4 regions of the Corynebacterium crudilactis genome follow, and region 2 is predicted to be linked to each of the others. Evidence: riboswitches for the same ligand, from Rfam matches in the RefSeq annotation. Region 2 holds a riboswitch; each other region holds the start of a gene.
The links. A riboswitch is a leader RNA that binds a small molecule or an ion and turns the genes downstream of it on or off. The one in region 2 is predicted to bind thiamine pyrophosphate.
Positions count from the first base shown of each region.

Region 1: another riboswitch for thiamine pyrophosphate. It lies ahead of ccrud_RS03540 (3-oxoacyl-ACP reductase); the one in region 2 lies ahead of thiM (hydroxyethylthiazole kinase).
Region 3: another riboswitch for thiamine pyrophosphate. It lies ahead of ccrud_RS05200 (ECF transporter S component); the one in region 2 lies ahead of thiM (hydroxyethylthiazole kinase).
Region 4: another riboswitch for thiamine pyrophosphate. It lies ahead of ccrud_RS08875 (thiamine phosphate synthase); the one in region 2 lies ahead of thiM (hydroxyethylthiazole kinase).

Region 1 covers NZ_CP015622.1:740,737-748,516, forward strand. The annotation lists gene ccrud_RS03510 (potassium transporter Kup) at 1-1,841, shown strand, start outside; gene ccrud_RS03515 (hypothetical protein) at 1,879-2,238, shown strand; gene purE (5-(carboxyamino)imidazole ribonucleotide mutase) at 2,296-2,793, shown strand; gene ccrud_RS03525 (YdcF family protein) at 2,793-3,248, shown strand; gene ccrud_RS03530 (thioesterase family protein) at 3,294-4,088, shown strand; gene ccrud_RS03535 (LLM class flavin-dependent oxidoreductase) at 4,090-5,376, opposite strand; gene ccrud_RS03540 (3-oxoacyl-ACP reductase) at 5,376-6,131, opposite strand; TPP riboswitch at 6,189-6,296, opposite strand; gene ccrud_RS03545 (hypothetical protein) at 6,509-6,913, shown strand; gene ccrud_RS03550 (dihydrofolate reductase family protein) at 6,954-7,511, opposite strand; gene ccrud_RS03555 (VOC family protein) at 7,539-7,780, shown strand, end outside.
Region 2 covers NZ_CP015622.1:1,503,310-1,511,089, forward strand. The annotation lists gene ccrud_RS07095 (bifunctional hydroxymethylpyrimidine kinase/phosphomethylpyrimidine kinase) at 1-1,636, opposite strand, end outside; gene thiM (hydroxyethylthiazole kinase) at 1,638-2,444, opposite strand; TPP riboswitch at 2,438-2,532, opposite strand; gene ccrud_RS07105 (NAD(P)/FAD-dependent oxidoreductase) at 3,013-4,416, opposite strand; gene ccrud_RS07110 (cyclopropane-fatty-acyl-phospholipid synthase family protein) at 4,803-6,119, shown strand; gene ccrud_RS07115 (MFS transporter) at 6,131-7,519, opposite strand.
Region 3 covers NZ_CP015622.1:1,084,216-1,091,995, forward strand. The annotation lists gene ccrud_RS05175 (MBL fold metallo-hydrolase) at 1-38, opposite strand, end outside; gene ccrud_RS05180 (MmcQ/YjbR family DNA-binding protein) at 59-409, opposite strand; gene lplB (lipoate-protein ligase small subunit) at 410-1,468, opposite strand; gene ccrud_RS05190 (VOC family protein) at 1,599-2,012, shown strand; gene ccrud_RS05195 (4-hydroxybenzoate 3-monooxygenase) at 2,066-3,253, opposite strand; TPP riboswitch at 3,552-3,661, shown strand; gene ccrud_RS05200 (ECF transporter S component) at 3,653-4,258, shown strand; gene ccrud_RS05205 (ABC transporter ATP-binding protein) at 4,255-5,595, shown strand; gene ccrud_RS05210 (energy-coupling factor transporter transmembrane component T family protein) at 5,601-6,359, shown strand; gene ccrud_RS05215 (AAA family ATPase) at 6,356-6,889, shown strand; gene ccrud_RS05220 (calcium:cation antiporter) at 6,909-7,780, shown strand, end outside.
Region 4 covers NZ_CP015622.1:1,885,077-1,892,856, reverse strand. The annotation lists gene ccrud_RS08895 (ThiF family adenylyltransferase) at 28-1,104, opposite strand; gene ccrud_RS08890 (thiazole synthase) at 1,106-1,888, opposite strand; gene thiS (sulfur carrier protein ThiS) at 1,890-2,087, opposite strand; gene thiO (glycine oxidase ThiO) at 2,101-3,225, opposite strand; gene ccrud_RS08875 (thiamine phosphate synthase) at 3,222-3,887, opposite strand; TPP riboswitch at 3,889-4,001, opposite strand; gene rplS (50S ribosomal protein L19) at 4,250-4,591, shown strand; gene lepB (signal peptidase I) at 4,799-5,611, shown strand; gene ccrud_RS08860 (ribonuclease HII) at 5,638-6,306, shown strand; gene ccrud_RS08855 (DUF2469 domain-containing protein) at 6,303-6,608, shown strand; gene ccrud_RS08850 (YraN family protein) at 6,852-7,220, shown strand; gene ccrud_RS08845 (YifB family Mg chelatase-like AAA ATPase) at 7,207-7,780, shown strand, end outside.

The sequences.
Region 1 (7,780 bases), 760 kb from region 2:
AATCCGGACAAGCTTTACTCACTCTCGGTGCCCTAGGTGTTGTGTTCGGCGACATCGGCACCAGCCCCCTGTACTCACTTCACACTGCATTCAGCATGCAGCACAACAAAGTCGAAGTCACCCCGGAAAATGTGTACGGGATCATCTCCATGGTGCTGTGGACAATCACCTTGATCGTCACCGTCAAATACGTCATGCTGGTCACTCGAGCTGACAACCAAGGGCAAGGCGGCATTCTGGCGCTCGTTGCTTTGCTGAAAAACCGTGGGCACTGGGGAAAATTCGTAGCAGTAGCCGGCATGTTGGGTGCCGCATTGTTTTATGGCGATGTGGTGATCACCCCGGCGATCTCTGTTCTCAGCGCAACAGAAGGCTTGACGGTTATCTCCCCAAGCTTTGAGCGCTTCATTCTGCCCGTATCTCTCGCAGTTCTGATCGCTATTTTTGCAATCCAACCGCTCGGTACAGAAAAAGTCGGTAAAGCCTTCGGCCCCATCATGTTGCTGTGGTTTGTCACCCTTGCAGGATTGGGAATTCCGCAAATCATCGTACATCCAGAAATCTTGCAGAGCTTGTCTCCACATTGGGCACTGGGGTTGATTGTGGCTGAGCCTTTCCAAGCATTTGTGCTGCTTGGTGCCGTTGTCCTGACAGTAACGGGTGCGGAAGCGCTCTACGCTGATATGGGCCATTTTGGGGCGAGGCCAATTAGAGTGGCGTGGTTTTGCGTCGTCATGCCTGCTTTAATCTTGACGTATTTGGGGCAGGGCGCCTTGGTGATTAACCAGCCTGAAGCGGTGCGCAACCCCATGTTTTATCTCGCGCCGGAAGGTCTACGGATTCCGTTGGTTATTTTGGCGACCATCGCCACGGTGATCGCATCGCAGGCCGTGATTTCCGGAGCGTATTCATTGACCAAACAGGCCGTGAATTTGAAACTGCTGCCACGCATGGTGATCCGGCATACTTCCCGAAAAGAGGAAGGCCAGATCTATATGCCACTGGTAAATGGTTTGCTGTTTGTATCCGTGATGGTTGTGGTGCTGGTATTCCGATCCTCTGAAAGCCTCGCCAGCGCGTATGGACTTGCCGTGACCGGAACCTTGGTGTTAGTCAGCGTCTTGTATCTGATCTATGTTCACACCACCTGGTGGAAAACAGCGTTGTTCATTGTGTTCATCGGTATTCCAGAAGTACTTCTATTCGCCTCGAACACCACGAAAATTCACGACGGTGGCTGGCTTCCACTACTTATTGCGGCCGTGCTCATCGTGGTGATGAGGACCTGGGAGTGGGGAAGTGACCGCGTCAATCAGGAACGCGCAGAGCTGGAACTTCCCATGGATAAGTTCTTGGAGAAACTTGATCAGCCACACAATATTGGTCTGCGTAAAGTCGCCGAAGTGGCAGTTTTTCCACATGGCACCAGCGATACTGTGCCGTTGTCCTTGGTTCGGTGTGTGAAAGACCTTAAGCTTTTATACCGAGAGATCGTGATCGTTCAAATCGTCCAAGAACACGTTCCGCACGTGCCGCCAGCGGAACGCGCAGAAATGGAAGTGCTCCACCACGCCCCGATCAGGGTGGTTCGAGTAGATCTGCACCTTGGTTATTTTGATGAACAGAATCTGCCCGAAAATCTCCACGCCATTGACCCAACATGGGATAACGCCACCTACTTCCTGTCTGCACTGACTCTTCGGAGCAGGTTGCCTGGAAAGATCGCTGGATGGCGCGATCGTTTGTATCTTTCGATGGAACGTAATCAGGCATCTCGAACTGAGTCTTTCAAACTGCAACCAAGCAAAACCATCACGGTTGGAACAGAGCTGCACCTTTAATCAGGCAGTTGCTGGCCAACTGAGTTAGCCTAAAACGATGAAGAAAAATCCTTTGGTTGAATGGGTCTGGGTTATGGATGAACTCGGAGTTGGCTGGTGCCAATGCGAGAAAGATCCCATTACCGGAAAAGCACCACATCCCGTGAACAAACCACTGGTCACCAAATCAATCATCAGCGCTCTTGGTGATATCCCAGATGTAATGAGCAACCAGGACATCAGCCTTGTGGTGGTGGATTTGTGGAAATTCGATACCATTACTCCTCCAATCGCAGAATCTCTCATGCGTTCCGTAAAAGCTGTCAACGGCGAGATGCACCCGCAGTATCCCACCGCGACAGCAATGGCTGCGATCAAGCATTTCTCCAACACTTTTGATGGACAGATTAACGCTTAAAAGGCCTGTTATAGACTAATAAACCGATACGTAACTTTTAAGCTAAGGAGAATTTCAGTGGGTCCTCTAGTTGGTTTGATCATGGGTTCGGATTCGGATTGGGATACTGTAGCGCCAGCTGCAGAGGTACTCGCTGAGTTTGGCATTCCTTTTGAGGTCGGCGTTGTCTCTGCACACCGCACCCCAGAGAAGATGCTCAACTACGCAAAGACTGCGCATGAGCGCGGCATCAAGACGATCATCGCGTGTGCTGGCGGCGCTGCACACCTGCCAGGCATGGTCGCTGCAGCAACTCCACTTCCAGTCATCGGTGTTCCACGCGCATTGAAGGATCTTGATGGCTTGGATTCTTTGCTGTCGATCGTCCAGATGCCAGGAGGCGTTCCAGTTGCCACTGTCTCCATCGGTGGCGCGAAGAATGCAGGCCTCCTTGCCGTTCGTATTCTCGGTGCTGGTGATCCTTCTTTGGTCACGAAGATGGCTGATTACCAAGAGAATATGGCGAAGGAAGTTGAAGCCAAGGACGAAGCATTGAAGAAGCGCTTGCTCGGCTAATGAATCCGATTGTGGTGCTGGGATCCAAAGTTGTTGATGGTCAAGTCACTGACCTGTTGGCTTCAAGGCTGGAAAAGGCCATTGAGGTCTCATCTTTGACCCCAGAAGCACCCGTTGTGGTCAGCGGTTTCGGTGAAGCCACGGCCATGGCAGATTATTTACGCGCCCGTGGAGTAACCAACATTGTGGAAGAACCATGGGCCACCAGCACCAATGAGAATTTAGAAAACGCCCACGCATTATTTCCGGACACACTACAGTGGACTGTTGTGACCAGTGGCTTTCATGCCTGGCGCACCTATTTATGGGCTTGGCATTTGGGGATTCCCATCAAGGTGGTCACTGCTCGTACACCTTCAGCCGAGCGCCTAGGTATGGCTATTAGAGAGTGTTTTGCTCTGCCGCATTCCACACTTCGAGTGCTGTGGCGAAAACTCCGAGCCCCCAAGAACTAGTCCCAAGAACTAGCCTCCCAAAATTACTGATAGTAAGGTTTTCGCATGTCAACTGCATATTTTATTGCGTACGGAAATGATACGTACCGCCCAACGGAGCATTCCAGTGGTGCGTGGCGCGATGATGAACTCCACCTTGCACCGGTTGCCGGTTTGGTGATTCACCATATGGAACGCTGGCGCAGGGAAGTCGTCGGCGATGCTTTTGTGTTTAGCCGTTTCAGTTTGGAGGTCTTGGGCCAGATCGCTCGGGATGATGTCACCTTGAGAACAGAGATCGTTCGTCCCGGGCGCACCATTGAACTTATTGAGACGGTCGCTGAGATCAACGGCAGAGTGACGATTCGTGCACGCGCCTGGTTGCTGAAGACCTCTGATCTTGCCCATATTTCTGGCGATACTTTTGAAGCGTTGCCGTCAATGACTGAACTGGCAGATGTTCAGTCAGCTTTCCAGTGGTCTGGTGGCTTTATGGACAGCATTGTCTTTGTCGAGGATGCAGAGAAAATTCCGGGCAAAAACCGTGCGTGGATTACCGGCGATGTGCAGTTGGTCGAGGGCGAAGATTCTGAGCCCTTGGCAGAGTTTTCCAAATTCTTGGATGTGGCCAATGGCGTGGCGGTTCGAGAAGATCCAAAGACGTGGATGTTCCCGAATGTGGATCTTACTTTCCATCTGTTCCGCCAGCCGGTGGGCACCAAGGTGGGTTTTGATACCCGCGCGGCGTTCGGACCCAACGGCATCGGTTTGACCACTTCGGTGATTCACGATGCCGAAGGTCCTGTGGGCACGCTTAATCAATCATTGACAGTGCGCCCAATTGCTGAGTTAAACAAGTGACCTAGTTAAACAAGTGACCGCGCAGCGTAGTGTGGCTGTATTCTGTGCGGAATCGACCACGTCGCTGCAGCTCAGGGACTACTAAGTCAACAAAGTCGTCCAAACTGTGGGGGAGCATCGGTGGCATGAGGTTGAAGCCATCGGCACCGCCCTCGTCGATCCAGCGCTCGATTTCATCAGCGATGCTTTCCGGTGTGCCGATGAATGTGGCGTGCCCACCACCTGCTGCGAGGTAGCCCAGAAGTTCACGGACGGTTGGTGATTTAGATTCGATGATCCGCAGCACCGTTTCGTACCTGCCTTTAGGACCGGAAAACTCTTCTAGCGGTGGCAGTGGTGGGGGAGGTGCATCCAAATCCCACGTCGAGCAATCTTGCCCCACAAAGAAACTCAACTGATTTAGTGAGTCTTTGACCGGCAACAACGCGTTGAGAGCCTGCTGTTTTGCACGCGCTTCTTCCACGGTCGTGCCAACAAAGGTCACCAAACCAGGCAGCACCGGCATGGGTTCGCGACCCTGGGCAGTGGCACGAGCATGAATATCAGAGCGATAATCTTGTGCTTGCTCCAAATCCCAGGCCACGGAGTAAATCGCCTCGGCATACCGTGCAGCGATCTCCCGTCCCTGCGGTGAGGATCCCGCTTGGAAAATAACTGGCCTGCCCTGCGGAGTAGTGGGAATATTCAGCGGACCAGCGACTTGGAAGAACTCACCATCATGATGGATAGATTCAATGAGTGAGGAGTCCGCAAATTTTCCAGCACGATCCATCACCAAACTTTCCGCGGGCCACGAATTCCACAGCGCAGTGATGGTTTCAATAAATTCCGCAGCGCGCGCATAGCGAACATCATGACCCGGCAACGCATCCATCCCGTGGTTACGCGCCTCCGCATCAGTCATCGAAGTCACCACATTGATTCCAGCACGCCCACCTGAAATATGATCCAAGCTGGCGATCATCCGCGCTGCATGAAACGGCTGCCAAAACGTACTGGAAATCGTGCTGATCAACCCAATATTGTTCGTCGCCCGCGCCATCGCAGTCAACGCGGTCACCGGCTCCAAAAACCAGCCCGGCCCATTCTCCAGACCGACGGGATTAATCGCCTGCCCATCCGCCAAAAAGACCGCATCCAGCTTGCCCCGCTCAGCGGTGCGCGCGAGTTCCTCCCACCAGGAAATTAAACCCAGCTTTTCGACGCTTCCCTCCACCGCTCGCCACGCCGCCGCGTGGTGCCCGGCACCGAAAGCAAAAAGGTTGAGGTGTATTTCTTTCGGTGTCATTAGTTGAAAACCAGTCCTCCGTCGACGACCAAGTTTTGGCCTGTAACCGCGCGCGACCAGGGGGATGCGAAGAAGAGGGAGGCGTCGGCAAGCTCTTGCGGCGTGGTGACGGACCCCAGTGGGGTGCCGGCGGCGATGAAATCAAAGACTTCCTCGGGCGTGGCGGCGCTGGCGCCGGTGGTGCGCAGCAGGCCGCCGCTGACCATGTTGACCGTGATGTGGCGTGGGCCCAAATCCTTGGCAAACGTGCGAGTCAAGGACAGCAGCGCAGCCTTCGCAGCGGTGTAATCGTGGTAGGGGACCGTCGGATTCTGGAAAAGATTCGTGCCGATGTTAATCACACGACCACTTCCCACCTCCTCAAAACCAGGTAAAGCCTCCTGGATGGTGTTTAGCGCGCCCGCGATTGCGCTGGTGTACTGCTGGTTAAATCGCTCAATGGTGATGTCCTCCGCCTTGGGACGCGCATCGCCATCAAAGCTGAAATCCGCCAAAGCGCTGTTGACCACAGTGGTGATCGGGCTGCCGAAATGTTCCTTGGCCTGCGCAAACATGCTTTTCACCTGTTCGCGATCACGAACATCAGCCTGAATCGCCACCGCCTTTTCACCAGCCAACTCTGCGGCAGCATCAGCCGAACGGTGATAGTTCACCACAACACGAGCGCCCTCGCGCAAAAATGATTCAGACAATGCGCGACCAAGTCCGCGTGCACCGCCGGTGACCAAAACAATTTGCTCAGAAATATCAAGCATGAAAAAACGCCCTTCTTGGGTTGGGGCGAAGGGCAGAGGGACCTATCCCTTGGGAGGATGGGTCCAATGCGACAGTCCCTTCGCCAGTACTAACTGGATCAGGTTCGACGGGTGTAATCTCAGCGAAAGCTTTGTGAAAGTGCTTTTGCACCCCGTGTCACTAGTAGCCGAGGGTATCAGTTTGTGAGCGCGTGTGGGGCGAGTTGGTACAGAAGAGCAATTCAGGCCGACACCACAAACTTCGATCTAACAAAGTTTTGCGCTGCCGACTCTGGAGTTTGTCTCCTAGATAGACCGCTTGTAAAAGTATTACAGGTGGATACTGGTCTGCAGAAACGTTATACATATAACAAATCTGTAATCCCCTAAGGAGCACGATGAAAGATTGGTCTAGGCTTGCGGCCAAAAAGAATTATCCTGCTCGAGTATTTGTTTTACTTTTTCTCTTGTCTCTCGTAGTCGGGTGGATATTTGCTCTTGGGACTCCCTATCTAGGAGTAACTGCTCTAGGACTAACCGCTGGTTCAATTTTTGTTGGAGTTAGTTTTGCTGTAGCTGCAGTGGCTTGTGCCCTAACAAGAAGAGCTCCCTTGTGGCTTTTGGGGGTTTTAGGTGGTGTAGGAATCGTTCTTGTCTTGATGGGAATCTATTTCAGGGTAACTCAGCCTGATGGAATCCTAACTGGATATTTAATACCGATTGGTTTTGGATTTTTTCTCGCAGAAGCAGCTGTGGCAATAGAGCGTTATTGGCATCGTCGTCACTACGCACTGCGTTCTTAAAGGAAGAGCTTTCTGTCCAAAAAGCCGCAAATTAAACCCCTTAAATCGTCTCCAGAGTGATCTCGGTGAACTGCCCAACTTCGCGGACATTTACGGTGCGGAGCCGATCACTTTCGATCCGGCGAGGCATCGCTGGCTGCCCTTCATCGAGAAACACTGGCGCCATGGTCAAGATGATCCTATCGAGTGCACCCGCGTCAAAGAATTGACCCGCCAAATCGCCACCACCGACGATCCAAATATCAGTGTTCTCTGGATTCACTTCCAGTATGGCGGGGAGAACATCAGAGACATCTCCATTTACTACTTTGACGGGTTTTCCTTCTGGGGTTTCCAAGTTTCTGCTGCTGAATACCCATGTGGGGCGATCGCCATACACATCAGTCCACTTCTGGGGATCGCTGATGAAATCCAGATCCTTGAGCAGCCATTCATAGGTGGTGGATCCCATTACGATGGTGCCGACTTTTGAAAGGAAAGTACCAAAATCTTCAGAGGCACTGTCGCTGCCGGGGACATCGAAAAGCCATTGCAGGGAAGTGTCTTTGTCTGCGATGAATCCGTTGAGCGTGCTGGATGTGTTGTAGATGATCGCCATCACACGATGCTACCTACGATGGGGATCATGGGAATTAAACGTTTGGACAACGTGGCGATTGTGGTGGAATCGTTGGATGAAGCAGTCGGTTTCTTTGAGAAATTAGGGATGTCTCTAGATGGTCGAACACTGGTCCAAGGGGATTTTGCTGATCGGACCGTTGGTCTCAGCGGGATCAGATCAGAGATCGCGGTGCTGAACACTCCCGATGGGCATTCTCGGGTGGAGCTTACTCAATATCTACAACCGGAACCGATTGCAACCGCTCC
Region 2 (7,780 bases):
TGTTGATGCTCGCGATGATATCGCCGCTTGCTTCCCACAGCGCGCGCGTGAATGGTCCGGCAGGTTCAATGCGTGGAGCTGGACTTGGCGTTGTGGCGGGCTGAATGAACTCTTCTGGTGAGGCGCCGCTCAGGCGTGGTGCCAGGAGGTGTGTCCAGGGGGTGGTCTCTGCTGCGGCAAGCATGCGCCGTGCCACATGACTGTGATCAACTGGGCCATTTCCGGTGCCCACGGCTAGTTGATCTGCGTGGCGTAAGGCTTCGTTGAGCCACCGGGTGGACCATTCTAGGGCCTTTTCTACGGTGTGGCCGGCCGCCATTCTGGTGGCCAGTGCTGCAGAGAGCGAGCAGCCAGTGCCATGGGAATTGGGCGTGTGTACGCGGAGGTTGTCCACGTGGTGCACTGAGCCATCTGGGCGCACCACCGCGTTGTCTGCCATAGAGCCAGTCAAGTGTCCACCTTTGACAATGACAATCGTGTTGTGGGTGTGGGAGAAATCTCGTGCCTGTGCGATCGCTTCATCCAAAGTGGTGGCAGCGGGGCTCTCACACAATACGGAAAGCTCTGGAATATTCGGTGTCACAACATCGACATGTGCAGCTAGTCGGCGGAGGGACTCTTCCGCATTTGCATCAAGAAGCCGGTCTCCACTGGTGGCGATCATGACAGGATCAAGCACCACCGGACCATGCGCATGCGAGCTTAACCACGCGGAGACAAGATCAATGGTCTCTGCGGAACCCAACATGCCAAGTTTGATGGCATCTACTGTGACATCGGAAAATACTGCGTCAAGCTGCTGTTCTAAAAATTCTAGAGGAGACGTATGGATAGCGCTCACACCGTGCGTGTTTTGTGCCACCAGGGAAGTCACCACACACATGCCGAAGCCGCCGCCGGCAGCAATTGATTTTAGATCAGCTTGCACGCCGGCACCACCGGTGGGATCCGTGCCGGCAATGGACAAGACACGTGGAACTGCGGGGCGTTTCTGAAACGCAGACAGTAATTGCTGCGCTGCTTGGGCAGGTTGGGCTGCGGCCATAATTTCAGAGACCACGCACAATCCATCAATATCAGTAGCTGCAAGTTCAGTTGCATTGTGCAGGCCCACGCCACCAATGGCGACAGAGGCAATACCGTGTTTTTTGGCCACCGCGGCGATCGAAGCGATTCCTGCAACCCCCAACGCAGGTGCTGCATCAGGTTTGGTCTGAGTAGCAGTCACTGGCCCAATACCAATCACATCAGGTAAAGCCACATCTGACACGGCACATTGAGCAATCACCTCATGCAGCTGTCCGAGATTTTCAATGCTCAAACCCAACTCCAGTTCTGCCGGAAGTTGTTGGCGTGCCTGCACATAGGGTGTATCACCTTGGCCAATATGTAGATTAATACCTAATTCCTCGGCGAGATCTAGATAATCATTGATCACTAGTGATACCCCGCGCGCCTGACAGAGCAGTTTCAACTCTTGTGCCGTAGCACGAATCGCGTCCATGGATCCATCTTTATCGCGCAATTGCACCACAGAGACACCACCGTTAATGGCTTCTTCGACAATGCGTACAACACGGTCTGCGCCACCGCCAAGCGTGGGATCAGTAACCAAGTAGAGAGAATAATCCGTCATGTTATGCCTCATACACTTCTACTAAAGAAGCGATCATGTGCACATCAACTTCGTATAACGCATCAATTAAAGCCACCGCATAACTTCCAGGAGCAGAGGCCTGTTGAGCAGCAAGTTGACCTGCCGCGCCCAGATGAGCATGTGCTGCGAGCACCGCATCGTGCGCAGAAATATCTGTTTGCGCTGTCGCACCAAGATACGCCGCAGTCAGCGCACCCAAGGAACATCCAGTGCCAATCACCAGCTGCAGCATCGGATCACCAGAGCGCAACCAGGTAATACGGTTGGTGGACACAATAAGATCTTGTTCACCCGACACCGCAACCACGCCGCCAGTAGCTCGAGCCAACAACTGCGCTGCTTCCAATGCAGCCTCCACAGAATCAGTCGCGTCTACGCCGCGACCACCAGCACCAAGGCCTGCAAGCGCCACGATTTCTGAGGCGTTTCCACGAATTGCGGCCGGCTGCTTATCGACGATTCCCTCCACGAACCGGGTTCGCTCCGACAACCCACCCACGGCAACTGGGTCCAACACCCACGGAGTTCCCGCTTTGTTAGCACCCTGGATTGCCTGAGTCATACCCAAATACTGCTCTGCAGATGGCGTTCCCACGTTGATCAGCACGCCATTGGCTACTGCTGCAAATTCTGCAGATTCAGTTGGAGTATCTGCCATCGCAGGTGTTGCTCCTGCGGCCAACAACACATTGGCTGTTACTTGCATGACCACCGAATTGGTCAAACACTGCACAAGAGGAGTGTTTTGTCGAACAAAAGTTAAAGAATCTAAATACGAGTTAGCCATGTTAAGGCCATCCCTTCGCTAGTACGAGCTAGAGCAGGTTCAACGGGTATGATCTCAGCCATTTCAAGTGGCACCCCGTGCCTGTTAGACACCCTAGCAAAGAAGAGGCTGGGCAAATAACGAGAGCCTGGCTTGGCTTATGTTGTGCCGAAAACAGCACAATTGATGAGCTACTTTTACTGGCTTGAACAGTGCGTGAGTTGGTTACACGCTCGAGGTAGGCCCCGGCTTGCTTAAGATGCAAATTCTCGTTCGATTTACCAAGATTACCGAGGGCGGATTCAATCGGTGGATGCACCAGAATCTCACAGGATTCCCAATAGACCCATATGCACCAAAAATAACCACCCCCAGAGGCCAGTCTAAGCGCTTAAGGGGCACTGTTTGATACCGAATATGCCCATTCTAGATATTCAATCCCTTAAATCAACACAGAGCCATATTGTTAAGTAATTAACTCTTATTTAGCTCACACGAGTGCTATATGTGACATGTCCATGTAAAAAAAACTAAAGCGTGACTTCCTCAGGTGAGGAAGTCACGCTTTAGTTATACGTGCTCCAGGAAATTACTTTCCTTCGAAACGAATGTTATCGCGCAACTCGATTGGAAGATCTGCAGCTGCTTCTTCCAACTCATGGGTGTACTTGGAAAGAGCGGTACGAGCGTGAAGCTGCTGGCGAGTGGTCGCCAGGTTCCAACGTTTACGAGACATTGCGTTCAAGCCCCAGCTAATACCGGAAACGAAGCGGTTGCGGAAGCCAACGAGGAACATGATGTGAACTGCCAACCACAGCACCCAACCAACGAAACCAGTGACCTCAACCTTGCCCATCTTCACCACAGCGGAGAAGCGGGAGATGGTTGCCATGGAGCCCTTATCGAAGTAATCGAAAGCCTCGCGCTCAGTGTTGGAGCGTCCTGCGACCTCTGCTGCGATCTGCTCTGCAACGTACTCGCCACTCTGGATTGCTACCTGAGCAACACCTGGGAGGTTGTTGTAGTTCATCATATCGCCGACAACGAAGACGTTCTTGTTCTCGCCAACAGAAAGGTCTTCGTTAACCATGACGCGACCAGCGCGGTCGGTCTCAACACCAGTTTGCTCTGCAACAAGCTTGCCCAGTGGGGAAGCTGCAACACCTGCGGACCAAATCTTGCAGAAGGACTCGATGGTGTGCTCTTCGCCGTCCTTGGTCTTGTAGGTAACGGAATCAGCATCGACGTTGGTAACCATGGCGTTCAGACGAACGTTGACACCGATCTTTTCCAGGGTGCGCTGTGCATTGCGGCCCAGACGCTTTCCGAAAGGAGGCAGCACCTGTGGAGCACCATCAAGCAAAATGATCTTTGCAGAGTTGGTGTTGAAGTTCTTGTACTCACCGGCAAGGGTGCGGTGAGCAAGTTCTGCCAACTGACCTGCAAGTTCAACACCGGTTGGGCCGGCACCGACGATGACGAAAGTAAGCAGACGCTCACGCTCAGCAGGATCTTCGCAGATTTCTGCACGCTCGAAAGCGCCAATAATGCGAGCGCGTAGCTCGAGAGCATCATCGATGGACTTCATTCCTGGTGCGAATTCAGCAAAGTGGTCGTTACCGAAGTAAGACTGACCTGCACCAGCACCAACCACCAAGGAGTCGTACTCGAAGACGCGAGTGTAATCACCGAGGGAAGCAGAAACTGTCTTGGACTCGACGTTAATGTCGGTCACTTCACCCTTGATGACATTGACGTTTTCCTGAGAGCTCAGGATCTGTCGGGTGGACGGCGCAATTTCACCGGAAGACAAGATACCAGTTGCCACTTGGTAAAGCAGTGGCTGGAAGAGGTGGTGGTTGGTGCGGTCAATCAGAGTGACATCGACGTCTGCCTTGGCCAGGTTCTTGGCAGCAAAAAGGCCACCAAAACCAGAACCGATGACGACGACGTGGTGACGGCCGCCTTCGGGGCGGGTTGGGTTAACTGACATGTTTGTCAAAGTCTCCTGATCGTGGATCTAAAAGCTTCTGCGGTCTGCCCTAAATGCGTGCAGCCGTTTGAGCGCTGTCGTGTTGTGCACGTGTACGCGTTAAACAATAGTCCTTCTAACAGAAACAAACAGGATCGGGTCTTACTTTCTTGTCCGTTCGGAGAAAAACTTGCGGAATTCGCGCCCACTTTCAACAAGTATGCACGTTAATATGGCATATGTCACGTCATATGGAAGATCTTTTTAATCCGTCCCAATAAGCTGTTCTTCGACGCGCCTGCGCCTCCTAGGTACCCCACACACGTACACTGCATTTAGAGTTAGAGCAGCCGAGTATTACGTCGTATTTTTCTTGGCCCAAATCCCACCGGAGGTGCATAAAACGCATGGCAGAGGCACGGTTGCGCCATCTTGAACCTATTGATGTGGAAGAGTGGCCTGGGGTGGCCACAGTGCCAAATCTTGCCTTTTCTGGCGCACGCGCAAAACAGGCAGAATTTCGCTTCGCGAAGGCGTGCAGCAATGCTGGTCTCGAACTGGTGGGCAATGACCCAGATCTCATCATTGATCAAGAAGAATTATTTTCACGTTTAGCCGCATCTGGGTGGTTGGGGCTAGCTGAAAGCTACATGGCCGGCGAATGGCGCACGGATAATCTCGCCGATGTTTTAACAGCTCTTTTGGGTTCAGGATACAAACCTCGCGGAAAACTAGCGAGTGCCTTCACACTGCCCGGACAAGCAGTAGATACTGGCGGTGCGCTACCCAATGAGTTAATTCGGTTAAGTTCTGGTGACGGCATGAGCGCTTTCGGAGGTATCTTTGCCTCTGGTGTTCCCACAACGTTGCGCACTGCCGTAAAAAGTTATGTTGCGGGTGCCGGCCGAAATCGGGAACCCGCTTCTCATTTTGTCGATATCACGAAGATCTCTGAACCCGTTGCAGTGGAACGAGAAGATCTTGGCGAAGCCCAACGACGAGCTGCATCGACATTATTGGATAGCGCAAAAGTCAAAGCGGGAAGCCATGTGTTGGAATTTCCTAGCAGTGGTGGCGCAGTGGCAATTTTGGCTGCACGCAGACAAGCCACAGTAGATGCGCTCACTGCAGATCCAGCACAGGTTGCCGGTTTGCAGGAAACTTTTGTCCTGGCAGGCGTGGAAGAAGATATTCACATTCAGGTATTGCCACAAGCAATTCCTACGCAGCGTGAATGGGGCGGAGCATACGATTCCATTATCGCCATGGAAAAACTTGAAGTGGTGGGCGTTCATGGTTCCAAACGTTTCATTAAAGCAATTGATCGTTTGCTTGCCACGGGAGGCAACGCCGCATTCCAATCTTTAGTGGCCACCGATCAATGGGGACAAGTAAGCACTGAAGCGATCTCCATGCTCAAGGCTTATATTTGGCCAGCACTGCAGTACCCAACCGTTGATGAAGTGCATCAGTTAGTCGACCGGGATTCCTCATTACGCGTGGTGAAAGAGACTCATTTTGCTGGACACTATTTAAAGAGCGTGCAGTTGCAAAAAGAGATTTTTGAGGGTCAGCTACGCGAAGCGGCGGCAGATGGCTTTGATGCCGTCTACCGCCGCATGTGGGTTTATCATTACGCCCTGATCGAAGCCTTGTTACGCCTTGGCTGCCTCAACGCTGTGCAATTTTCCTTGACAACAAGAAACCGAAGGGGGCGTCGATAAGCAAAAATCTTTTAGACCTCTCGGAGGTCGTGGTTTTTGTTTTCCTTCATGGTCAACACTGCAACGAAAGTAATCGCGGTGACAATGATCAGGTAATAACCGACATAAGCCACGGAATACTGGGAAACCAACCAGGTGGCAATAAATGGTGCAATCGCAGCGCCCAAGATAGATGCAACATTGTATGCAATTCCAGAACCCGTGTAACGCACGTTGGTAGGGAAGAGCTCTGGCAAGATCGCAGACATTGGTCCAAAGATCAGACCCATGATGCTCATACCGACCATAAGGAAGATGAAAACGGTGGTCTTTGTTGCAGTTTCTGGATCAAGCAAGAAATTGAACACGGTACCGAACAGCAGCAACAACACAGAAGCTAGAGTTAGCGTGTTTTTACGTCCCCAGACATCGGCTAACCAACCAGAAACTGGCACCATGATGGCGAAGAAAACAATCGTGAGAAGCTGCAATTGCAGGAACTCGAAATAAGGAATGGACAGACCAGTTCCCGCACTGCGGTTACCGATACCGTAGGACAAGATCCATGTCGTGACCAGGTAGAACAAGGTGTAGGTAGACAGCATGATCAGTGTTGCCTGTACCACTGGGCCTGGAGAAGTCTTAAACAGTTCCTTCAGCGGAGACTTAACCTTCTTACCCTGATCAACTGCCTGCTTGAATACTGGGGTTTCCTCCAAAGAGAAACGCACCCAGAGACCAACAGCAATCATCAACGCTGAAGATAGGAATGGCAGACGCCAACCCCAGGTCATGAAAGCTCCATGGAGATCTCCATCTTCGTGAGCAAGTACAGCAACCAAGATCAACATGAAGCCATTGGCTAGGAAGAATCCGAAAGGAGCACCAAGCTGAGGCCACATAGCAGCACGCGCACGGTGGGTAGGCTCAGCATTTTCACCAGCTAAAAGTGCAGCACCAGACCACTCACCACCAAGACCAAGACCCTGGCAAAAACGCATAAGAGCAAGCAACGCTGGTGCGATAATTCCCACCTGATCATAAGTGGGCAAGAGGCCAATCAGAATGGTGGCAATGCCCATCGTGAGCAATGAGCCAATAAGTGTTGCTTTACGACCGACACGATCGCCGAAGTGTCCAAAAACGATAGATCCCAGAGGGCGGGCCACAAAGGCCAAACCGAAGGTAGCGAAAGACGCCAACAAGTTAACTGTCGGGTTGTCGTTGCTTGGGAAAAATAGGCTAGGAAAAACAACAACAGCTGCCGCAGCGTAGGCATAAAAATCATAAAACTCGATTGTTGTGCCAATCGTGGACGCTGCTGCAACCCGACGTTTAGTTTTCTTGTCAATCACAAGAGCTGCTGGCTGGCCGTTCGTTTCAGATGCCGCTAAACCTGCAGAGTGATCAGTTGTGGTCACGAGTCTCATCGCCTCACACAAAATAGATTCCAATAAATACCTATGCGATGTTTCCATAGCCATTTCCCAGAGTCAATCTCACATGTTGGAAATAATTCCAGAATGATTCCATATATTGAGACAATGGAGGGTATGGTTATGGATATAGTGTTGAGTTTTTGAGGGAAACCAAAAATTTTAGGAATGTTAGATAAGCGCTTTGGCTGGGCAGTTTTTCTAGGTAGCTGCACTGGAAAAGCAAAAAGTGCTGCTTACCGAGAT
Region 3 (7,780 bases), 420 kb from region 2:
ATTTCCACACAGGCATGAATATGTCGAGTGATTTTCATGCCATCCATTGTGCGCTACATCAAGGTCGTTTGGAGGCCGGCAAACTAGAAACCACCAATTGATAGGACTCTTCCACTAGTCCTTCTATCAAATCTTCTGTGATTCTTTCCCCCGCACTCACACTGATCCAATGCACTTTATTCATGTGATAACCGGGCACAATAGTGGGAAAAGTAGTTCTTAATGATGCCCCAATTTCTGGGTCAGATTTCAGCGTGATGATGGCTTCACCGCGCAGCACAGTGAGCAGCAGGAACACCTTGCCGCGAATTTTATAGACTTCGTGTTCCGGACCAAAGGGGAATTCTTTGGTGCTCAATGGCAAGGTTTGTGCATGTTCGGAGGCGACGTGATGAAGATCCATGGACATCTACTGAACTCTCTTTGTCCATTCTTCGGTGGCGTATTTGGTTTTCACCAGTTCGTGAACCACAGCAAAATCTTCGTCACTGAGTTCAGCGTCGGTGGCGCCATAGCGATTAGCGAAGGTGGTTTTGAGGGTATCGATAATTTGTTCACGGGAGGCACCAGTTTGGCGGCGCAGCGGATCCACGCGCTTCTTTGCGCTGCGCAAACCCTTATCGGAGATCTTGACCTTGCCGATGCGCAGCACCTGAGTCATCATATCGGCATCGATGTCATAAGACATGGTCACATGGTGAAGCACTGCACCGCTGCGACGTTTTTGGGCTGCGCCACCAATTTTTCCGCCGGTTGAGGTGATGTCATTGATCGGTACGTACCACGCATCCACGCCGTGTTCTTTCAGCGCTGCGAGCACCCATCGATCCAGATATTCATAGGATTGTTCATAACTTAAACCAGACACCAGAGATTCCGGCGCGTAGAGGGAATAGGTGATGCAGTTGCCACCTTCCATAAACATTGCGCCACCACCGGACATGCGGCGGACAACGGTGACACCATGTTCATCGACGCCTTCTTGGTTGATTTCATTGACATAAGACTGAAAGCTGCCAATGACGGTGGCGCGATCGTCCCAATCCCAAATGCGCATGGTTGGTCCACGTTGGCCTTTGGCTACTTGGTCCAGAATAAGTTCATCTAAAGCGACATTTACCGGAGTAGGCAGGATTCCTGGATGTAGAATCTCCCAGTCAAAATCGGTGAAATCTTGTGCACCAGTAACAGCTCGACGCACTGCTAAAGCGATGTCGGCAGTGCTAAAACCTTGCAGCTCCACATCATCGAATTCCGCTAAAGCCGCATCCATTTTTGCCTTCAGACGGTCAGTTGTATCACCAACTGACGCGCCTTGAAGGGCACGGCCAAGGGCGAAAAATGCCTCATCAGGTTCAATGAAGAAATCGCCGGAAATCTTCACATCTGCGATGGCATCCAAATCTGTGGAGACATCAACTACGACAAGTTTTCCGCCGGGGACTTTGAGTTCAAAGTGATTATTCATTGCCCCACAGTAACTGAGATGCTTGTCGACGCGCCCCGCCACCTCGCACTTGCCACCGTGGGCGGGCGTGCTTAAAGCACGTAGAATCGACCATAAGGAAAATTCCGAACCTTGCTCTAGGGAGAAAAACATGGCTGGCACTATTTCCACCTACGTTACTTTCAATGGATATACCTCTGAAGCACTCACGCATTGGCAAGAAATTTTTGGCGGTGACCTCAACCTTCTGACTTATGGTCAAACCCAGATGGAAGGCATGCCGTTTGAACCCCCAGCTGATGCCTTGGCTCATGGCGTGCTCACTTTTCCTGGTGGCGCCCTGATTTCTGGTGGTGACTCAATAGGAGAGGAACTCCCCATCAAAGACACTGCATATTCCATGTTGTACAACGCGGAATCGGTGGAAGATGGACGCGAGAAGATCGATAAAATTGTCGCAGCTGGTGGCGCAGAAACCATGAAATTTGAAACTGCTCCGTGGGGTGGATCCTATGGGCAGGTCTTTGATAAATATGGTGTGATGTGGAGTATTTCTGCAGAATAACCACAAGGTGGCGATGATCTCAGAAAGATCATCGTCACCTTTAATGTGGAAGCCTAAACCTCAAAACGTGGGAGATCGAGTCCAACGTATTGTTCTGCGAGGTAGCGCTGTCCAGACTGGGAATCCAGGACGGAACGCAGTTCCGCGAATCGGCGCTGGGTAGCAAAGTGATCTTCACCAGGGACAGCGTGCAGCATGGAGCTCATCCAATAAGAGAAATGCTGTGCCTTCCAAACGCGGGGAACTGCAAGGGAAGTGTAGCTATCTAGTAGTCCGGTGTCCTTCTTTTTCAGTGCGCGCACAATGCCTGGTGCAAGAACGGACACATCGGCGACTGCCAAGTTGAGACCCTTTGCACCAGTTGGTGGCACGGTATGTGCAGCATCGCCAGCGAGAAATAGTCGGCCCTTTTGCATTGGTTCAGTTACAGCAGAGCGGAAGCGGAGCACGGCTTTGTCAAAGATGCGTCCTTCAGAAACCGTGATTCCTGGGGAGTCTGCGCGCAGATGTAGCTGATCCCAAATGCGATCATCGGACCACATATCTGGGGTATCTTCAGGATTACACTGCAGGTAGTAGCGCTGAATTTCATCAGTGCGGGTAGAAATCAGAGCAAAGCCCTCAGGGTGGGTGGCGTAGATGAGCTCTTTTTGGGTTTTTGGTGCTTCCACCAAAATGCCGAACCATGCATAAGGGTATTCATGGCGGGCGCGGACACCACCATCTTCGGTAATCAGCTTGCGGTATGGCGAATTGGAGCCATCGGCTGCAATGACATAGTCGGTAGTAATGGTGGTGGAAGAGCCATCTGCTTCGGTGTAGGTGACCTTTGCCAGATCGCCTTCGTAGTTTTCTACTGAATCTACGGTGGTGCTAAATAGTAATGCGCCACCATCTTCAATGCGCTTGGCAATGAAGTCCTTGAGGTATTCATGCTGTGGGTAGATGGCGACTTTGTGGCCAGTGAGCTCAGTCAGTGGAATACGGGTGCGTTCATTGTTGATAGAGATATCGATTGCTTCATCGTGATCGGCTTCTGCTTCCATGCGCGCGCCGACTCCAGTTTCCCGCATTAAGTTCAGGGTGCCTTGTTCAAGTATTCCTGCTCGAACTGTTTCTTCTACTTCTTTGCGAGTGCGGGATTCAAAGACAATTGATTCCACTCCCTGCAGGTGGAGGAGGTGTGCGAGGGTAAGGCCTGCTGGGCCGGCACCGATGATTGCGACTGGCACGTGATTCATGGAAAAGCTCCTTTTAACTCTCAACGGAAGATGAACTTCGTCAAATATTTCACATATAGTGATTTGGGCCTCAATCTAAGGGAAAGTATGTCCCGCCACAACCTGTTCGCAGTGTGAACGTGGTTTAAGTTGAAGTCGGGCTCACAGCCAGCAGGAAAGTCATTTAATTCAGATTACAAGGGTGTGGCTAGGGGTGTGATTCAGGGGTTCTGAGTTACGTAGAAGTAGAAACTAGTGCTTTCTTTTTCGCGATACTATGTTTTCCCTATTGATTAAGCTAAGGTGAACGCGTACTTAACTTGATATGCACGGGTGCTCGGTGAAAAACCGGGCTGAGATCTGGCAGAGCCACGACCGTAGAACCTGATCCGGATAATGCCGGCGATAGGGAGGAAAAATATGGCAAATCTCGCCATGCAAAAAAATACTCAGCAATCTTCTTGGCGTGTGATTGATATTGTCATCGCATCTGTTTTGGGTGTTGCCTGCGGATTAATTTTCATCGTATGGAATTCCATCGGATACGCCTGGACTACTGCTTTTCATGCACTAACTCCAGGCCTTGGTGGCGTGGCCATCGGAATCTGGTTGTTGGGCGGCGTGCTCGGCGGGCTTGTGATTCGTAAACCAGGTGCTGCACTCTTTGTAGAAGTTGTTGCTGCATGTGTGTCCGCAGCGTTGGCTTCTCAGTTTGGTATTTCCACTATTTATTCCGGTCTTGTCCAAGGGCTTGGCGCAGAAATCATCTTTGCATTGTTCCTTTACCGTCGCTTCAACCTGCCCATCGCCATGCTTGCCGGGGCCGGTGCTGCTGTGGGTGGCATTATTCTTGAGCTGTTCTTCTATGGAAATCTCGCGAAGACGCTCTCCTTCAACATTATTTATTCCACTACTTCGGTGATTTCTGGCATGATTTTGGCAGGATTACTCAGTTGGTTCTTGGTTCGCGCTTTGGCACGAACTGGCGCCCTGGATCGTTTTGCTGCTGGTCGGGAAATGAAATGACCACAGCTTTAGGCACGCGCGTTGTTGCGCGTAATTTTGGTTACCGGCATGCATCGCGGGAAAATCCTGCGTTAGAAAATATTAACTTTGAGATCGCACCAGGTGAGCGCATCTTGCTCACCGGCGCCTCAGGCGCAGGAAAATCTACGCTGCTCGCCGCACTCGCCGGCGTTCTAGGCGGTCCAGATGAGGGCGTGAGTACTGGCGAATTGCTTGTCGACGCCCCCTCCATTGGCCTTGTTCTCCAGGATCCAGATTCACAGGTTATTGCTTCCCGCATCGGCGATGATGTGGCATTTGGTTGCGAAAACCTCAAAGTTCCTCGCGCAGAGATTTGGCCACGAGTGGAGAGGGCCCTGCAACTTGTGGGGCTAGAGCTGCCACTGCACCATCCCACGAAGTATCTTTCTGGCGGTCAAAAACAACGTCTGGCTTTGGCTGGTGTCATTGCGATGGGTGCACGTTTAATTTTGCTCGATGAGCCAACCGCAAATTTAGATCCCCAAGGACAACGAGATGTCGTTGCAGCTGTGGATCGGGTAGTCCGTGAAACTGGTGCTACACTTATCGTTGTGGAACACCGCCATGAGCTGTGGTTAGACACCATTGATCGCATCATCAGCATTACTGATGGATGTGATGTTTTACCGGAAGAATTATTAAAAGTGGGCCAGTTGCCTGTGGCGCAGCCGTCGATAAGCAAGCCAATCTTGTGGGCTGACAACCTGTTGTGCAGCTGGGGTGCCGTGCGTAGTTTTGTGGTGCCTGAAGGTGCTTCGACGGTGATTACTGGCCCGAATGGTGCTGGAAAATCTACACTTGCGCTGACCATGGGTGGCTTGATTCCACCTAAAAAGGGGCGCCTGGAATTATCTGAAGCAGTGCGCGGTGGTTTGAACTCGCCGCCGCACAAGTGGCGTTCTGCGGAACTTGCTGCACGAATCGGCACTGTGTTTCAGGATCCTGAGCATCAATTTGTGGCGCGCACCGTGCGTGATGAGCTGGAGATCGGCCCGAAAATCATGAAAGTTCACGCACAAGATCGCGTTGAGGAACTTTTAGATCGCTTAAGGTTGCGGCATTTAGAGCACGCTAATCCTTTTACGTTAAGCGGGGGAGAAAAGCGTCGACTTTCTGTGGCAACAGCGTTGGTTGCAGCGCCTAAATTAGTGATTTTGGACGAACCAACATTTGGGCAAGATCCAGAAACCTTTACTGAACTAATCTTATTGCTACGCGAACTGACTGAAGCTGGAATTAGCGTTGTCTCAGTCACCCATGATCCAGATTTCATCGCAGCACTTGGTGATCATCACATCGAGGTAAACCCACGATGATGACAGTGAATCTTTTAAGCACAATCAACCCCGTCACCCGCATTATCGCGCTCATGGTGTTGACCACGCCTTTATTACTGAGCGTGGATGTGATGTCAGCGGCAATCGCGCTGGCAGCAACCATTATCTTGTCTCCTTTTGCTGGTGTGAGCTGGAAAATGTTGCTGAAACGTGGCTGGCCTTTGCTACTCATGGCACCGATAGCTGCACTTTCTATGGCGTTATATGGCCGGCCGGAAGGCACTGAATATTTTAGCTTCCTGCTCATCCATGTCACAGATAATTCCCTTGCTCTAGCTGCTGCCATTGGGCTGCGCGTCTTGGCTATCGGCATGCCAGTGGTGGTGTTGATTGCACGGATTGATCCCACTGATTTGGGTGATGGGTTAGCTCAGATTCTGAAACTTCCTGAGCGTTTTGTTATTGGAGCAGTAGCGGGAAGCCGGCTTATGACATTGTTCCGCGAGGACTGGTATTCCATGTCCAGAGCGCGGCGTGCGCGCGGCATCGCAGACCAGGGCAGGATTAAGCATTTTTTCACCATGACTTTTGGTCTTTTAGTCCTCTCACTACGCCGTGGTTCCAAGTTGGCAACCGCCATGGAAGCTCGTGGTTTTGGGCGCTCGCCAGATGGTCGAACGTGGGCACGTGAATCTAGTGTAGGTATTCGCGATGTCCTGCTCATTGTGGTGTGCGCAGCTATTTCAGCCTTAGCCATCGTGGTGTCCATTCAGACTGGTTTCTTCAGGTTTTTGGGCACATGAAAATTGTGTTGATCGATGGGCAATCTGGTGCAGGTAAAACCACCCTGGCAGAAGACTTGAGCTCCTATACCGGGTTTGATGTGGTGCACTTGGATGATTTCTATCCAGGATGGACCGGACTTGCACAAGCCTCTGAGATTGTTGCCCGCGATATTTTGGTGGCAGATAATCCGGGATATTTTTCTTGGGATTGGCACGAAAATTGCCGCGGGGAATGGGTGTCGCTTGAACCCGGAAAAAGCCTGATCATTGAAGGCTCTGGTGTAATAACGGCCGAGACCATTCAACGCGCCACTACCCTGGGTGATGTAGTGACCGTTCGTTTAACCGCACCGGAGTCTTTAAGAAAACAACGCGCCTTAGATAGAGATCCGGACTATGCACCATTTTGGGAGTTGTGGGCTGCGCAAGAACGAGTGCACTTTGCCCAGGGCATTGAGGCAGATCATGAGATTGTGCTAGGTTCGAATGAAGCTGCGGGACGACCCGTCGCACTCTATGACAGTCTGGGAACGGCCCAGAGTTCTTAAGAAAGTTTGACCAGAGAACATGCCGTTTTCTTTGTTAAAGCCAATTGATTACGCCCGCATCATTATCGGATGGGCGTCCATAGTTATTCTTCCTCTCTTGGCCCTGCCGTCGATTATCCAACTTGGCTTGATTATCGCCATCATTTTGTTCTGTGCGTTTGGCGTGGTCAAAATGGCAGAGCGCTTAGCCCATATTTTGGGTGATCCTTTTGGCTCTCTCATCCTCACGCTGTCCATTGTGATCATTGAAGTCATTTTGATTTGTGCAGTGATGTTGGGGCCAGCAGAAAGTGCCACCGCTGGCAGGGATTCTGTGATGGCTGTATCCATGATCATCATGGGCTTAGTGGTGGGATTATGTCTGCTTATCGGTGGACTAAGGCATGGCAGCATGCCACACAATGGCCTGGGTACTCCTACCTATTTGGTACTGATTGCAACTTTTTCAGCAGTCGCTTTTGCCGTACCGGCACTTTTAGGGGAGTACAGCACCGGACAAGCCATTGTTATTGCCACGTTGACAGCAGTTGTTTATGGATTCTTCCTTTACCGACAAATGGGTGCACAAGCACAAGAATTTCAAGAAGTAGAAGTAGCGGAAAAAGCCGGAAATGCTGCGCGGTGGGAGGTTCCTTTTCGCGGGGCAGTGTTGATCGTGACTGTTCTACCTATTGTCTTGCTTTCCCACGATATGGCTACGGTGATGGATGAGGTGCTTGCATCACTTGGTGCACCGGTAGCGATGGCAGGATTAATCATTGCCACGATTGTCTTCTTGCCAGAAACAATTACATCCTTGAAAGCTGCCTGGACTGGGGAAATCCAACGAGTGAGCAATCTGGCACATGGTGCTCAGGTATCCACCGTAGGACTGACCATTCCAGCTGTTCT
Region 4 (7,780 bases), 380 kb from region 2:
CAGAATTCTGGCCTCTTAAATTGACAGCTACAGCGCGTTGACCCCACCGGGAAGATTCACAAATTTGTGGCCGAGGTGGGAGTAGTTGTCGATGAAGTCGGAACTGCGGATTCCCGAAGCGCAGTAGACCAAAATGTCGCCGTCGATTCCAGACAGTGCCTCTAAAATGTCGCTGTCCGAGGTGATCTGGCTTAAGGGGAGCTTCAGTGACGTTGCGCCCTCGGGGAGGTCTTTGAGCAGAACTTCATGTGGCTCTCGGATATCGAGGGAGGTGAGGGAGCCGTTGAGGGTGGCGTCGATAAGCGAAGTTGTATCGGTGCGCGCTGCCTCGTAGGAGGCGCGGAGGCGGGTGACCAGTGGGCGCGCCGGGTCGGCGGAGACGCGGAAGCTGCGCGTGGTGGCGGGGAATGCGTCGTAGGAGAGGATTGTGCCTGGTTGGACGTCGCCGATTTCTGTGAGAAATCCGATGGCGTGAGTGGCCATGAGTGCGCCGATGGTGGCTGTGGTGGCGCCAAGAACACCAGCGGTGGCGCAGTCGGGGACGAAATCGGCGGAGGGTTGTTCGGGGAAGACGTCGCGCAGGCCGACTCCGCGGTGGTCGGGGCCAGAGTTGAAGAGTGCCAGTTCGCCGTGAAAGCGCAGTACCGTTGCCCAGATGAGGGGAGTTCCGGTGATTTCGGCGGCATCAGACACTAAGTATTTTGTGGAGAAAGAATCGGAGCCGTCTAAGACGAGGTCCACGGAATTGAGCAGCTCGCAGGCGTTTTCTGGAGTGATCCGTTCGTGCAACGCGTTGACGGTGATGTCTGATTGGAGTTCTTTGAGGCGCTCGGCGGCAACCTCGACCTTGGGTCGACCGACATCGCTTGCGCCGAAGAGGATTTGGCGGTGAATGTTGGAAATGTCGACGGTGTCGTCATCGATGACCGTGATGGTTCCAACGCCTGCGGAAGCCAGCGACTGCATGACTGGGCAGCCGAGACCGCCTGCGCCGATGACTAGAACGTGGGCGTTGAAAAGTCGTTCCTGCTGCTCAATGCCATATCCGGGGAGCGCGAGTTGGCGGGCCGTGCGGTGAAGCTCAGATGTGGGAAGCTGCGCCATGTTAAAGCACCTGCTCCGCCCAGGATGCCAAACCTTCAAAACTTGATGAGGCCACCGCATGTTGGCGTTGCGGGATCCGGCCTGCTTGAGCGGCTAATCTTCCGGCTTCAACGGCGTGGAACATGGATTCGGCCATCGCGACGGGATTTTGGGCGCGGTTGATAGCGGAGGCCAGAAGGACGCCGTCGCAGCCGAGTTCCATTGCGAGTGTGGCATCAGAGGCAGTGCCTACACCGGCGTCGAGGATCACGGGTACGCTCGCGCGGCTGCAAATCAGTTCAATGTTGTGCGGGTTGAGAATGCCCAGGCCGGTTCCGATCGGGGAGCCCAATGGCATGACAGCTGCAACGCCACAGTCTTCTAGTCGGCTGGCAGTGATGGGATCGTCAGAGGTATAAGCCAGAACGGTGAAGCCGTCGTGGACGAGGAGTTCGCAGGCATCAAGAAGCTCAACGGTGTCGGGCAGCAATGTGTGTTCATCGGCGATGACCTCCACTTTCACCCAGTTGGTATCGAGGGCTTCCCGAGCCAATTGTGCAGTGAGGACGGCGTCGCGGGCAGTGCGGCAGCCTGCGGTATTGGGGAGAAGGGCGATCTCGAGGCGGCGCAGCATGGCAAAGATGGATTCTCCGCTAGAGGTGGTTGCTTGGTGTCGACGCATCGCCACGGTGGTCAATTGAGTTCCACTGGCGACAAGGGATTCCTCCAGCAACGCCTGAGAGGTAGCTCCGCCGGTGCCCATGATGAGGTGGGAATCGAAAGTTTTATCAGCAATATGCAGCATTTTAACCTCCCTGAATTGCGGTGAGAACTTCTACGGAATCGTTGTCACAAATGGCGCGTGACCACTGGGATCTGGGTACGACCGCGGCGTTGATTGCCACGGCGACTCCGGTGTCGTGGCCGATTTCTTGGTGGACCAATTGCTCCACGGTCAATTCGGAAGAGCGCATAGATGTGCCATTGAAGGTGTAGGTAATCACTTGTGAAAAATCCTTAAATTTGGTGGCGAAACGGATCGCACACATCAAGAGTGGGGAACAGTGGCTGGTTGGTTGCCATATCAACGGCAGCGCGCGCACCAAGGGCTGACAGCAAAATTCCGTGGCGGAAATATCCTGTGGACGCAATCACATTGGATCCAACCCATCCCAGGTACGGCAGGTCATCCGGGGTGCCGGGGCGGGCGCCGCAGGTGACTTCGATAAATTCGGTTTCTTCAATGCCCGGAATCAAACGGATAGCATCGCGTAGCAAATCATGCACTGCGCCCGTTCGAGGTTGCGGGTGATCCTCACGGCTTGTCGCGCCGATCGCGAGGGTGCCATCGGTACGCGGAATGATATAAATCTGACGATCTTCCACAAACCCGCGCACCACCTTGGTGACCATCGGCTGCAGTCGCTCCGGCACGCGCACGCGCACAATATCGCCGTACACCGGCCTCAACTGCAATGGGTTCGCGCCCTCAAACCAGCCGGGAATGCTTGCGGCGCCCAGGCCCGCCGCCAAAACAACAACGCTTTTCGACGCAACCCTCACCCCCGAATTCATCGTCACGGTCAAACACGGATCGTGGCCATCAATAGAGATCACAGCGTCGGCAATATGCTCCGCACCGCGTTGCAAAATGGCATCCAATAACGCCCGGGCATACAGACGCGGCGACAGCTGATGATCCCCATCAATGCTGACCACCTTGGAAATCCTCGGCGACAACGCTGGCTCCGCAGCCCTTGCCTGACGAGTAGTCAACACATCGACAGGCAAATCCTTCAAATGCATGTACTTAATCAACTCCGCAACATGCATGCCATCCGCGCGGTCCGCACCGATAAGAAGGGTTCCATCAGTGCGATACCCAGTGGGCAAGTCCGTGTATTTAGACACTCTTTGGAGGAGGTCTGGGTATAGGCGAGCGGATTCCTTCATCAACAAAATCAGATCATGTTGCTGATACTGCACCTCCGCGGTGGGGGCCAACATTCCGCCGGCATGATGAGTCGCACCGGAAATTGGGTCAGGATCAATCAACGTGACTTGGTAACCAGCCTCCTGGAATTCAAAGCAGGTGGTCAACCCAATGATTCCGCCGCCGATAATAATCGCATGCTTTTTCATGAGAGCCTTCCTAATTCAAAGTTGGCCACCACATTTTCAGCGACCTGCTGTGGATCATCAGATTCAGAAAAAGCCCGCACCATGGCAATGCCAGCCACACCGGTTGCGCTGAGAGCGCGCACATCGGCAGGGGTGACATCACCAATCGCAACGATCGGCACCTTGGACAATTCCACCAAAGGGGGATAACCCGCAAGGCCAATCGGTGGCCGACCTGAATCCTTGGTGGGAGTCTTCCGAAACGGCCCAGCACCGATGTAATCCAACACATCGGACAGCTCATTCGCCGCCGCCACAAGTTCTAGGGTTCCAGTGGTCAACCCAATGATCGCCTCAGGCCCCAACAACTCACGAGCCTCAAGCACCGACACATCATCCTGCCCAAGATGCACACCGTGAATCGGGAGTCCTTCGCGCATTAAGGAAGAAGCAACGTGGAGGTGGTCGTCGATAAGCACCCTCGTTGTTGGGCTGCACCGCGCAACCTCAAGCGCAACCCGAGATGCCAACTCGCTCATCGCTTCTGGCGAAATAGGCTTTGAACGCACCTGCACCACACCCGCGCCACCACGAGCCGCAGCAGACGCAGTGTGCACAACCTCATCCACCGAGCCCGCGCCAGTCACAACATAACAACGCAGGTCAAAACGATTTTCAAACACGGGACAATCAATCCTCGCTTCCTTCGCTGGTGTTAACCAGACAGGTTCGAACGGTCCCGCGCAGCAACAGCGCGCAATCTCAGCCCAATGCATTGGGCACCCGTGGGGTAAGTCGCCACCAGTCAAGCCCGACAACCAAGATTTGTCAACGGTTAGTGCACCCAAGTGAGGGGAACAGACCCCAGTTTGAAAACCAAGGCACACATGTGAAAGAATATTTCAGTTGACTGTGCAAACCCCAACTCACGTTGGGCAAACGTGACAGCTTCGAAAATTGAAACGGAAACGAACCGGCCGAGCATCCCAATCCTGGGAAAGTGCCGCCAGGGTCCTCTTTCCCTACTAGTAAAAGGATTGTTTATATGAACATTCTGGATAAGATCGACGCAGCATCCCTGCGCGAAGACATTCCTGCATTCCGTGCTGGCGATTCCCTCGACGTTCACGTCAAGGTTATTGAAGGCGCTAACACCCGTACCCAGCTTTTCAAGGGTGTTGTCATTCGTCGTCAGGGCGGCGGAATCCGCGAGACCTTCACCGTCCGTAAGGTTTCCTTCGGCATCGGCGTTGAGCGTACTTTCCCAGTACACTCCCCAAACATCGAGAAGATCGAAGTTACCCGTCGTGGCGATGTTCGTCGTGCGAAGCTGTACTACCTGCGCGAACTGCGCGGCAAGGCTGCACGTATTAAGGAGAAGCGCTAATTTTTAGCGTTTGGTTGGTGCATAAATAACACCTGACCAGCCCCTAGTTATTTACCTTGTGTGAATAACTAGGGGTTTCTTTGTTTTTCATCCCGCACTTTGCCCGCACTATTCCTGCACCTAGACTACAGCGGAATCCTGGGGGATAACGCCGGGATGGTCTTGTACCTGATCTGTGTCAAAGTATTGCTGATAGAGTGAATCCTCGTGACCGATTTTTCTAGTGCATCAAATGCCGACGATCCTACCCAGTCCTCCGCAGGAAACGCTGCAAGTGGAGGTCGTGCCAATCGACGTGCTGGAAAATCTAAAAAAGAATCAAAACCAACGCCGTGGTACATCGAGATTCCTATTGTTGTTGTTTTGACCTTGGCGTTGATTTTCGTGCTGCAGACTTTCGTGGGACGTATGTACATGATCCCGAGTGGTTCCATGGAGCCGACATTGCACGGCTGTGATGGCTGTACTGGTGATCGTATTCTTGTGGAAAAGGTCAGTTATTACTTCTCTGATCCAGAGCCTGGTGATGTCGTTGTTTTCAAGGGCACCGATTCTTGGAACGTTGGTTTTACTACGCAGCGCTCGGATAATTCTGTGATTCGTGGTCTGCAAAATCTTGGCTCTTATGTGGGATTAGTGGCACCAGACGAAAATGATTTGGTTAAGCGCATTATTGCTTCTGGCGGACAGACCGTGTCGTGCCAAGAAGGCGATCTGGGAATTATGGTTGATGGTAAAGAAGTAGATGATAGCTATACGCTGCAGCCTGCGCAGTTCCCAATTGATGAGACCTCTGGCTCTACTGAATGTGGTGGCAACTACTTCGGCCCGCTCACCGTTCCTGAAGGAAATTACTTCATGATGGGCGATAACCGCACAAATTCCATGGATTCTCGCTATCACTTGGGCGATGAGTACCAGGGAACCATTCCGGAGGATCACATCAAGGGCAAGGTTCAGGCCATCGTGCTGCCATTTAGCCGAATCGGCAGCATCGACGATCCTGCCATTCAAAGCTAAAATATCGCTTTTCGACGCCTCCCTCTATGCGACGCCTTAAGCATCTCCGGACCCTTGAGGTCACCTTGTCCCGCAACGGGTTAGGGCCCGTAGCCGGAGTAGATGAAGCAGGACGTGGTGCTTGCTGCGGTCCTATCTCCATTGCCGCCTGCATCCTTCCGAACAAGCCTATTGAAGAGTTAGCCGCCCTAACAGACTCTAAAAAGCTCAGTGCGACGACTCGTGAAAAACTCATGCCGATCATTAAAAAGCATGCTCTAGCATGGTCCGTAATAATTATTTCGGCACAAGATATTGATCGATTTGGCATACAGCATGCCAATATTTCCGGCATGCGCCGAGCTGTTGCTGCTCTGGAAACCCGCCCGGGTTATGTTCTCACTGATGCGATGAAAGTTCCTGGCTTTGCCATTCCGTATTTGCCAATCATTGGCGGCGATGCCTCCGCGCGTTGCATTGCTGCTGCCAGTGTTCTTGCTAAACAAACCCGAGATGATCTCATGACTACGATGGCTGATAAATATCCTCATTATGGCCTTGAGGTTCATAAGGGATACAGCACGAAGATCCACATGGATGCGGTGCGTCACCACGGCGCAAGCCCAGAGCACAGATATAGTTATGCGAATGTGTCCAAGGCACACCAAGAATGGTTACAAGCTGCCGATGGAAAAATGATGGAAGGTGGAGCATGAGCGCTGAAGAACTCGACAATTATGAAGCAGAGGTTGAACTCTCGCTGTACCGCGAATATCGCGATGTAGTTAGCCAGTTTTCCTATGTTGTAGAAACTGAACGTCGATTCTATTTGGCGAATGCCGTGCAGCTTATTCCGCACAACAGTGGTAATGATGTCTATTACGAAGTCCGCATGTCAGATGCGTGGGTGTGGGATATGTACCGTTCAGCACGATTTGTTCGATACGTCCGAGTGATTACCTACAAGGATGTCAACATCGAAGAGTTGGACAAACCAGACATCATCATGCCTGAGTAGCTTTTTGCAGTAAAATACCAGGTCATATGGCCTAAAAATGTGCGGGATTATCAATTAATCCCGCACTTTTCCCGTTTCATATCTGCTTCTTTGTCAAGTGCCCTCTGGTCTGCATTGTGGATAACTAGCGTGGGGAGCTAGTTATCCACAGCCATGAAATAGACACTCTTGAAGCGTTTTCTTAAACCACGTTGAATCTACAGGCACAGCCAAAATAGATTATTTAACACTCGTGGGGGAGATATGAAAACACAAAAGCAATTTCTCGGGGCTTTTGGCGAAGACCTAGTGCTTCAGCAATATATGGATCAAGGTGCAGCGCTAGTTGCTCGCAATATCAGCTATTCATGTGGGGAAATAGACCTGATAGTTCAGCTAAAAAGCGGAACTATAGTTTTTGTCGAAGTAAAAACTCGGCGTGGTTGTGAATTCGGTGCGGCTGAATCGGTGGATTGCCGGAAAATGACACGAATGAGAAGGACCGCGGGGAGATGGCTTGAAGGAAGACCCTATTTTCCAGTCAGATTCGATGTAGTATCCGTTATTTTGGATCCGCACACCGGAAGCCCAGAAATCACCGTCTATGAGGATGTTGAACATGGCGCTCGGTAGAACTATTTCCACGGCACAATTGGGTGTTCAAGCAAAAATTGTTCGAGTCGAAGCCAACGTTGGACCAGGTCTTCCAGGAACATATGTTGTCGGCATGGCGGATACCGCTATTTCTGAGTCCCGAGATCGCATTAAAACAGCAGTGCATAACAGTGGATTGCAGTGGCCAAAAACGAAAGTGATAATCAATTTATCGCCGGCTTCAATGCGTAAACAAGGTTCGCAATGTGATTTGGCAATGACTGTCGCAGTATTGGCATCTCAAAGCCCAAACCCTCAAGTCCGATTTCATGCGCAGCACACAATGTTTCTCGGCGAGGTAGCGCTTGATGGCACTTTATTGCCTGTTACTGGAGTGCTCCCTGCGCTGCTTGCTGCTCGGGAAGAGGGAATTGAACGCGTTGTGATTCCTGAAGGAAATGCACAGGAAGCCGGGCTGGTTGATAATCCTCGCGTATTTGTTGCTAGTTCCATTGATCAGGTGATGCGGTGGCTAAATGATGAGGAGTCTTTACCTTCACCAGTCGTATTAGCTGGGCAAGATGATCTCAAATTACTGG